3 regions of the Paenibacillus sp. FSL H7-0737 genome follow, and region 1 is predicted to be linked to each of the others. Evidence: predicted binding sites of a transcription regulator. Region 1 holds the regulator's gene; each other region holds the start of a gene.
What was found. Region 1 encodes Rex, which represses fermentation and respiration genes when NADH is low (regulators of the CRP and FNR family bind a similar motif). Its sites were predicted from a motif close to TTGTGAAATATTTCACAA; they were not measured.
Positions count from the first base shown of each region.

Region 2: pflB (formate C-acetyltransferase) is a predicted target of Rex. The motif match lies at 1,529-1,546, and genes of this name have one in related genera.
Region 3: H70737_RS15005 (cytochrome ubiquinol oxidase subunit I) is a predicted target of Rex. The motif match lies at 2,193-2,210, and genes of this name have one in related genera.

Region 1 is NZ_CP009279.1:4,643,156-4,646,447, reverse strand. It holds gene dinG (ATP-dependent DNA helicase DinG) at 1-1,180, shown strand, start outside; gene H70737_RS20345 (redox-sensing transcriptional repressor Rex) at 1,312-1,965, shown strand; gene H70737_RS20340 (amidohydrolase) at 1,952-3,253, shown strand.
Region 2 is NZ_CP009279.1:4,897,332-4,900,623, reverse strand. It holds gene adhE (bifunctional acetaldehyde-CoA/alcohol dehydrogenase) at 1-1,383, shown strand, start outside; gene pflB (formate C-acetyltransferase) at 1,636-3,292, shown strand, end outside.
Region 3 is NZ_CP009279.1:3,475,231-3,478,522, reverse strand. It holds gene H70737_RS15010 (cytochrome d ubiquinol oxidase subunit II) at 1-667, opposite strand, end outside; gene H70737_RS15005 (cytochrome ubiquinol oxidase subunit I) at 664-2,028, opposite strand; gene H70737_RS15000 (GNAT family N-acetyltransferase) at 2,568-3,292, opposite strand, start outside.

The DNA of each region.
Region 1 (3,292 bases):
GGCGGGAGAAGCCGGCCAGTTAGTCATGCGGCTACTTCCTACCCGTAAACCGAAAGATTGGGATGAATTGGTTGCTTTAGAGAATACTATGAATCTGACATTAAGCGAAATTATCCGTAAAGGTGATAAAATGCTTAATGAGATGCGAGATCAAGAAGGTCAATCCTCCTCAGATAGCCTAGTTACCGATATTAGCGGCTTATTTAAGGATTTAGCTTCTATACGTGAGCAAGTACGGTTTTTTATGGGATTAAATGATGAGAATGTAGTATATTGGCTGGAGGCGAATGGAAATTATCGCAGTAAATCGCTACAGCTGTATGCCGTTCCTGTTGATGTTAGTACTCAGCTTAAGGAGCTGTTTTTCGACAAGAAGAAAAGTATCGTACTAACTTCGGCGACACTCTCTGTGGATAAATCTTTCCAGTTTATGATTGATAATCTCGGACTTAATGAAGCTGCGGAAGAGGGGCGTCTGATGACATCACTCCTGCCTTCTCCCTTTAAGTATCGGGAGCAGGCGCTGTTAGTTATTCCGCGGGATTTCCCAAGTGTGAAGGGGAGTGTAGGCGATGCCCGATTTGTCGATACACTCGTACAGTCACTAGCAGAAGCAGCTATTACAACACGTGGGCGGATGCTTGTCCTGTTTACTTCTTACAAGATGCTACGCCAGGTTTACGATCCTCTGAAAGAGGCTCTAGCCTCACAAGAGATCACGGTGTTAGGTCAAGGCGTGGAGGGGGGCAGCCGTAGCAAGCTGATCCGCCGTTTTCAGGACAGTGCAGCTTCTGTACTGTTAGGAACAAGCAGCTTTTGGGAGGGTGTAGATATTCCAGGTGAAGCATTAACATGCTTGGCCATCGTGAGGCTCCCATTTCAACCGCCAAACCACCCCCTAGCGGAAGCGAAGTCTGAGTTATTACAAGCCCAAAAAAAGAATCCGTTCATGAAGTTGTCTGTTCCTCAGGCGGTTATTCGCTTCAAGCAAGGATTTGGGAGGCTGGTACGGACAGCGCAAGATCGGGGTATTGTTATTGTGTATGACACAAGGGTGATCGAATCTCACTATGGGAAGTATTTCCTCTATTCGTTGCCTGGCCCGAAAATGGAGCATATGCTTACGGATCAAATGGTTCCTCGTATAGCGGAGTGGTTGGAAGACGGAGGCGTTTCTTGAAAAGAACGTCATCAATCTTATTAATCACTCTACAAGGAAGGGCGGTATAAGAATACCGCTCTTCCTTGAGACGAGGTGCAGATATTTCGATAGGATTTGAACAGAATATCACTTAAATTAGGAGGTAAATTATGAAATCGGATAAAATATCAGAAGCCGTTGTTCGCAGACTTCCTGTGTACTTGCGTTTCTTGAATGATCTCCAGAAACGTGAAATATTAACCGTTTCCTCACAAGAACTAGGACAAAAACTTGATTTGAATCCTGCTCAAATTCGTAAAGATTTAGCTTATTTTGGAGACTTTGGTAGAAAAGGTATCGGGTATGACGTAACTTATCTTATTGAAAAAATCCGTCATATTCTGAAGCTGGATCAACAATTGAATGTGGCTTTAGTAGGTGCCGGTAACCTTGGACATGCATTATCTAATTACAATGCTTATCTGAAAGATACTATGAAGATTACCGCTATATTTGACTCCTATGCACCTAAGGTAGGGCGGAAAATCAACTCTCTTACCGTTCAGCCGATGGAGGAGCTTGGTCAGACGGTTCGTGAGCAAGGTATTCGAATTGGGATCATTACTGTGCCTGATTCAGAAGCGCAGAATGTAGCAGATATTCTCATTGAGTCTGGCATTGAGGCGATTTTGAATTTTGCACCAGTGATTCTAAAAACACCATCGAATATCCGGGTTCATGCTGCCGATTTTACAACGGATTTGCAAAGCCTTGCTTATTATTTGAAAGACGGAAAGGAAGAAATCGGAAATGAAGAGCAGTAAAACGATTATTAAGGGCGGGCGTTTTCTTATTCCGGGAACGGATGAGCCGGTTCTGAATGGATATATGACTATTGAAGATGATTTGATCACTTACATAGGAAAAGAAGAGCCTTTAATGGAAGATGATGTGCAAGTTGTTGATGGCAGTCGTCTGCTGTTTATGCCAGGTCTGGTAAACACACATGGCCATGCGGCAATGTCATTGCTTCGTGGTTATGGAGATGATTTAGCACTTCAGGTGTGGCTTCAAGAGAAGATGTGGCCGATGGAAGCGAAATTCACTGGAGAAGATGTATACTGGGGAACCTCCTTGTCGGTACTGGAAATGCTAAAAGGTGGTACTACAACCTTCTTGGATATGTATGATCATATGGACCGAGTAGCAGAGGTAGTCGAATTATCAGGCATCCGTTCCGTACTGATGAGAGGTGTAATCGGATTATGCCCAGAGGAAGTACAAAATCACAAGCTTGCGGAAGCGATTTCTTTTGCACGAAATTGGCATGGTAAGGCTGATGGTAGAATTACGACGATGATCTCGCCACACGCCCCATATACTTGCCCACCAGACTTCTTTGTTAAGTTTGTTCAAGCGGCACATGATTTGGATTTACCGATGCATACCCATATGTCCGAGACCAAACGCGAAGTGGAGCAGAATGTGGTGGATTACGGACTTCGGCCTGTAGCGCATTTAGAGAAGCTTGGAATGTTCACACGTCCGTCTATTGTTGCACATGGCGTTCATTTGAATGATGAAGAGATCGAGATACTGGCTCGTCATGATGTAGGCGTGTCTCATAACCCAGGAAGTAATCTGAAACTGGCTAGTGGAGTGGCTCGGGTTACGGATCTTCTAAAGGCTGGTGTGAAGGTATCACTGGGTACAGATGGTGCGGCAAGCAATAATAACCTGGATATGTTTGAAGAGATGCGTCTTGCAGCCCTCATCCATAAAGGTGTAAGTGGTGATCCGACGGCTGTTCCAGCTCCGGAAGCGCTGCGTATAGCTACAGAGTATGGCGCAAAGTCTATCTTTTTAAATGATGTGGGTAGACTCGCTGTTGGCATGAAAGCGGACTTTATCGCGATTGATATAGACCAGCCGCATTTGCTACCACACACAGATCTGTTGTCTCATGCTGTATACTCTGCCAGTGCCAAGGATGTTGAGCATGTATGGGTGAATGGTAAACAGGTTGTAAAACATGGAGAATGTGTAACGCTAGATGAGGAAGCAATCCGTCGTAAGGCGCAAGAATCATTTGATGGACTGCTTAAACGGTAGTCTAAGATCATAACGAATAACTGAAAGGCTGTGACTTTC
Region 2 (3,292 bases), 250 kb from region 1:
GCGATCGGCGATATCTACAACACTAATATCCCTTCGTTGACTCTGGGCTGCGGATCTTATGGTCGTAACTCCGTGTCGCAAAACGTTACAGCAATCAATTTGATCAACGTGAAAAGGGTGAATCGTCGTACCGTGAATATGCAATGGTTTAAAGTACCTGACAAGATATATTTCGAAAAAGGCGCTACTCAGTACCTGACCAAAATGCCTGATATCACACGTGTCGCAATTATCACTGACCCAATGATGGTTAAGCTTGGATATGTTGAAAGAGTTGAACATTACCTGCGTCAACGTCAAACTCCTGTAGCTATCGAAGTGTTCTCTGAAGTTGAACCAGATCCATCGACAACTACAGTTGAAAAAGGTACTGCAATGATGAACAGATTCCAACCGGACTGCATTATCGCACTTGGCGGCGGCTCCCCAATGGATGCTGCAAAAGGAATGTGGTTATTCTATGAACATCCAGACGCAGACTTTAATGGTCTGAAACAAAAATTCATGGATATCCGTAAACGGGTATACAAATTCCCTAAACTTGGTAACAAAGCTAAGTTTGTAGCGATTCCAACAACTTCGGGTACAGGTTCGGAAGTAACATCTTTCGCAGTTATTACCGATAAAACAACTGAACAGCACACTAAATATCCTTTGGCTGACTACGAGTTAACTCCAGATGTGGCTATCATTGATCCAGAGTTCGTATACAGCTTGCCAAAAACTGCTGTTGCTGATACAGGTATGGACGTATTGACACATGCTATCGAAGCTTATGTATCGGTTATGGCGAGTGACTATACTGATGGTCTAGCTATTAAAGCGATCCAACTGGTATTCCAATACCTTGAAAAATCGGCGCTGGAAGGCGACAGAGTAGCACGTGAGAAAATGCATAACGCATCAACACTTGCTGGTATGGCCTTTGCCAATGCATTCTTGGGTATTAACCACAGTTTGGCACATAAATGGGGCGGACAGTACCACACTGCTCACGGTCGTACTAACGCGATCCTTATGCCACACGTTATCCGCTACAATGCTAAAAAACCTACGAAGTTCGCTTCGTTCCCTAAATATTCGCACTTCGTAGCTGATGAGCGTTATGCTGAAATTGCCCGTATTCTGGGATTGCCAGCTCGCACAACTGAAGAAGGTGTAACTAGCCTGATCAATGCTATTCGCGATATGAATAAAAAATTGGGCATCGAAGAATCGTTCCAACAACTGGGCTTTGATCCTAAGGACTTCGAATCCCGCGTAGATTATTTGGCTGACCGTGCGTTTGAAGATCAATGTACAACTGCCAATCCTAAGCTGCCACTGGTTTCTGAGCTTGCTGATGTATACCGTAATGCGTTCTACGGAAGATTTGATAATTAATAAATGGTTAAATAGAGAATAGGATAGTTGTGGACTTAGATAAAGGTGACAAATATCACTCGAAAGGTGATATTTGTCACAGTGTTTTTATAGAAAATAAACTAGAATGTTTATATAAACAACGGTCCCACATATGAAATGTTGATTGTGAAATTTGGAACAACCACATCTTTTGGGGATCACGAGACACGGGATCAACCTTCAAGCCCGCGATCTCTACAAATATAATAAATATAGATGGAGGGATTTAGCATGTCGGTGATTGAAAAAGAAGTAAATGAAGTGAAATCCGGTTGGAGAAGTTTTACAAAAGGTAAATGGTCCAAGAAAGTTGACGTTAACAACTTTATCGCTAGTAACATTAAGCCTTATGAAGGTAACGAAGAGTTCCTCGTAGGTCCTACTAGTAACACAACTGAACTGTGGAAGATTATTTCCCAACTGAGCAAGGAAGAAAGAGAAAGAGGCGGCGTATGGGATGTTTCCCTAGATACTGTCTCCACAATCACTTCACATGCTCCAGGCTACATTGACAAGGACAAGGAACAAATTGTAGGCGTGCAGACTGACGCTCCTTTCAGACGTTCCATCCAGCCATTCGGCGGGATCAAGATGATGGTTGATGCTACGAAGGCTTATGGCTTCGAGCTTCCACAAAACATCGTTGACATGTTCACGAACATTCGCAAAACGCATAACCAAGGCGTATTTGATGCATATACACCAGACATGAGAGCAGTGCGTAAATCCGGCGTTATCACAGGTCTTCCTGATGCTTACGGCCGTGGACGTATTATCGGCGACTACCGCCGCATAGCTCTGTACGGTATTGATTTCTTGATTAAAGACAAAAAGCAACAACTAGCTGAGCTTGAAGTTGATTCCATGACAGAAGAAGTAATTCGTTTACGTGAAGAACTGTCCGAGCAAATTCGTGCACTGGGCGAATTGAAAGAAATGGCAGCTGCTCACGGCATGGATATTTCCAAACCAGCGATGAACTTCAAAGAAGCTACTCAATGGGTATACTTTGGATATCTGGCAGCAGTTAAAGAACAAAATGGTGCAGCGATGTCCCTGGGACGTGTTTCTTCCTTCCTAGACATTTATGCAGAACGCGATATTGAAGAAGGTACTTTGACTGAAGAACAAGTACAAGAAATTGTCGATCATTTCGTAATGAAACTGCGTATCGTGAAATTCTTGCGTACACCTGACTATAATGACCTGTTCTCCGGCGACCCTACTTGGGTAACTGAATCCATCGGTGGTATGGCTGAAGATGGAACCACTCGTGTTACCAAGAACAGTTTCCGTTTCCTGAACACCCTGTACAACTTGGGTCCAGCTCCGGAACCAAACTTAACTGTACTTTGGTCCGAAAGATTGCCTGAAGGCTTCAAAAAATATTGTGCTAAGGTTTCTATCGAAACTAGTGCAATTCAGTATGAAAATGACGATCTAATGCGTCCATACTGGGGTGAAGATTATGCGATTGCTTGCTGCGTATCTCCAATGCGTATCGGTAAACAAATGCAGTTCTTCGGCGCTCGTGCCAACCTGGCAAAAGCTTTACTGTATGCTATTAATGGTGGTAAAGACGAAAAATCCGGAGCACAAGTTGGACCGGAATTCCCAGCTATCACTTCTGAATATCTAGATTATGACGAAGTAATGAAACGCTTCAAACCGATGATGGAGTGGTTGGCTAAGACTTATGTTAACACTTTGAACATCATTCACTATATGCATGACAAATATTCTTACGAACGTATCGAAATGGCACTGCATGATCGCGACATTCTGCGTACAATGGCTTGCGGTATCGCTGGTCTGTCCGTTGCAGCTGACTCACTGAGTGCTATTAAATACGCGAAGGTTAAACCAATCCGTAACGAACAAGGTATTG
Region 3 (3,292 bases), 1.2 Mb from region 1:
GACCCAAATAGATAAATGCTGTCAGTGCGAGAATTATCGTCGGTGTGCTCCAAAACAGGGCGTAGTTCCGCATCAGCTTCAACGCGGAATGATCCTCTGCACGAGATGCGTAAAAAGTCAGAAATGAGCCGCTTATGAACAAAACGGACACGATTGCCAGTCCAACGATGCTCCACGATAACGGATTGGTAAACAGCGCCCAGTAATCCAGAGAAACCGTCTCAGCCTGCTTCACAATAAAGCCGCCTTCAGACAAAGTAAGTGCCACTGACAACGAAGCCGGAATAAGCAGACCTGTAGCTCCGTACAAAAAAAGATATACTATGTTTTTCTTGGAACCATAATTTTCAAAAGCGTAGAACGAACCGCGAATCGCAAGAAGAATAACTGCAATACTTCCCGGAACAAGCAGCGCAGAGCCATAATAATAGGCTGTGTCCGGAAAAAATCCGACGATGCCAATATAGAAAAAGATGAAAAACACATTTGTGATCTCCCAAACGGGTGATAAATAACGGGAAATCAGACGATTAATGAGATGATCCTGCTTCGTCAAACGGGCATAAAAGGCGAAGAATCCCGCTCCGAAATCAATGGAAGCTATAATTAAATAGCCGTACAAGAACAGCCAGAGCACCGAGATGCCAATTATTTCGTAACTCATCATTCAGTGCCCCCCTTTTCCACAGATTGATTAGGATGTTCCTTCATCCATTTCTCCATCTCAGCTTCTGCCGGATTATTGTTGAACAAGCGTCTTAGCACGATTACACACATACTGCCGAGAACGATGTACAAGAGTAATAAGGCGAAGAATATAATTCTTACATTCGGTGAAGTCGTGGCAGCCTCCTCTACACGCATATATCCACGGATAATCCACGGCTGTCGTCCAATCTCTGCATAAAACCAGCCCAGCTCTACAGCTAGAAAAGCGAGCGGTGCGATCAGTGCGATGATGCCAAGCATCCACTTGTTAAGCACATTGCGTTTTTTCCAGAACACAAACAGGAAGTACAGGACCGAAATCGCGAGCAGAGCAAATCCGATTCCAGCCATTAAATCAAACAGGTAGTGAACAAGAAGCGGTGGCCATTCTTCCTTGGGGAATTCCTCCAGCCCCGTTACCTCCGCATTAAAGTCTCCAAAGGCCAGGAAGCTGAGCACTTTCGGCAAATGAAGAGCCCCTATCACTTCATGCTCTGCATTCAGCCATCCCATTAGAACCAAGTCCACACCGCTACCCGTCTCAAAATGCCACTCTGCCGCTGCAAGCTTCTCTGGCTGATGCTCGGCCAAAAACTTGGCGGACACATCACCAGCTAATGTGTTCAGCAAGCTGAACAGCAAAACGACCGCCATCATGAGATTCAAGGATTTTTTGTGGTATGCGGACACTCCTTTTCTCAGCATCGCAAAGGCTGCAATCCCGGCTAACAAGGCAGCTCCTGTCAAATAGGCCGAGCTTAATACATGGAATACCTTGGAGAACGTCGCCGTATTCAACATCGCTTGCACTGGGTCAATCGCTGTGAATTGGCCTGCTTCCATGACAAAGCCTCCAGGCTGGTTCATGAATCCGTTCACCGTCGTAATAAAAACGGCAGACATGCCTGCCCCGGCGACAATCGGAATCGTCAACAGCCAATGGATATACGGATTTTTAAACCGATCCCACGTATACAAATAAATGCCCAGGAAGATGGCCTCAAAAAAGAACGCGAACACTTCCATGAATAACGGAAGTGCAATAACATTCCCAGCCAGTTTCATAAAATTCGGCCATACCAAGGCTAATTGCAGTGATATGGCTGTACCGGTCACGACACCAACCGCTACAGAAATGACAAATCCCCGAGACCATCTCTTTGCCATAAGTGTATAATGGGGATCCTTTTTGCGGATCCCGATGAACTCTGCAATAGCGATCATTAGCGGTATACCGACGCCAATTGTCGCAAAAATAACGTGGAACCCGAGAGTCAAGCCTGTCACCAGCCTGCTCCATAGCACCGTATCAATTGCCATTCTTTACTGCTCCCTTCAAACGCTGTTCATTTTTCGTCATAACTTGATGCTTATGATTAGGCCGGCTAATTCTTGGGCTGCATTCATTATCAGGTTTAGCAGGGCTCAGCGACATCGTTGCCTGTTCGTTTTAGTATGACGTTCCTCGTTCTTTGCTATGTAAAAAGAGAAAAATTTCACAAAGCAAGAGTTGGCGAGCCCGATTTACCTGATACTGAGCAGTCAAATTAATAACGTGACCTAATGATTAAAATCATCTTATCTTAAATTGCAAGTAATTCAATCACAGATATCTCTTAATCCCTAAATGTTCAAGAAAGGGTCAAATCTTTCTGACAACTCAGTGAATAACATAAAAAGAACCCAAAAGAGCTATTGATTCAATAGCGTATATATGATTTCACAAGTCTCCTCCTACTTCGATGTTAGAAAAAAACAATATTTCCTCATTTTAACCTCTAATATATACCCCCTTCTGCAACAAAAAAACACTGACTCAAATCATCAGTGTTTTTGAATTAAAGCTAATGTCATCTTCGTCATGACAAATCTTTCTCCATTTCATATTGCTCGATGTATACGTCAAGACCAACACTTTGAAGGAAACGTATAGAATTTGTATCTCTTTTGTCTACATTATTGACGGTGATGATAGAATGTCTCTCTCCCATCCAATGAAATAAGGAACGCCCAAATCCCTGGTTTCTTTCTTCTCGCAAAATACCGAACTGTACAACTGCTCCGTTGGCCGATTTTATTACCGCGTATCCACAAATCTTATTCTCTTCCCTTATCGTGACCACATCGTATAAATGCGGATTTCGTAAAATTGCATGAACAGATTGTTCCCAAGAAGGTTCAAAATTCCAATAAGAATGTACCGATGTCCAATCGAATTCTTCCAGTCGAACCATAGTAATGAATGTATGTCTATGATCGTCCGGAAGGGTGACATCAATACGCCCCTTGAAACAAGCCAATTCTCTATGAATTTGAAATCCTATGGTGGTATACGCTTTTATAGCTTTATCATTCGTTTGAATCACTTCAAGCAAACACTTTTGAATATGAGCTTCTTTAAGGATGGGAAGAGCATGACGATAAATTTGTTCGACTAGCCGTCTCCCTCTATATAAAGGAACGACTCCTGTACCAGTATTAAATGCAGTACTTTCGCCGTTACGATCCCCGATGCCATGCATAACAAATGCAACCAGCTTCTCTTGATCAAAAGCACCAAACGACATCTGATAATTTACTCCCG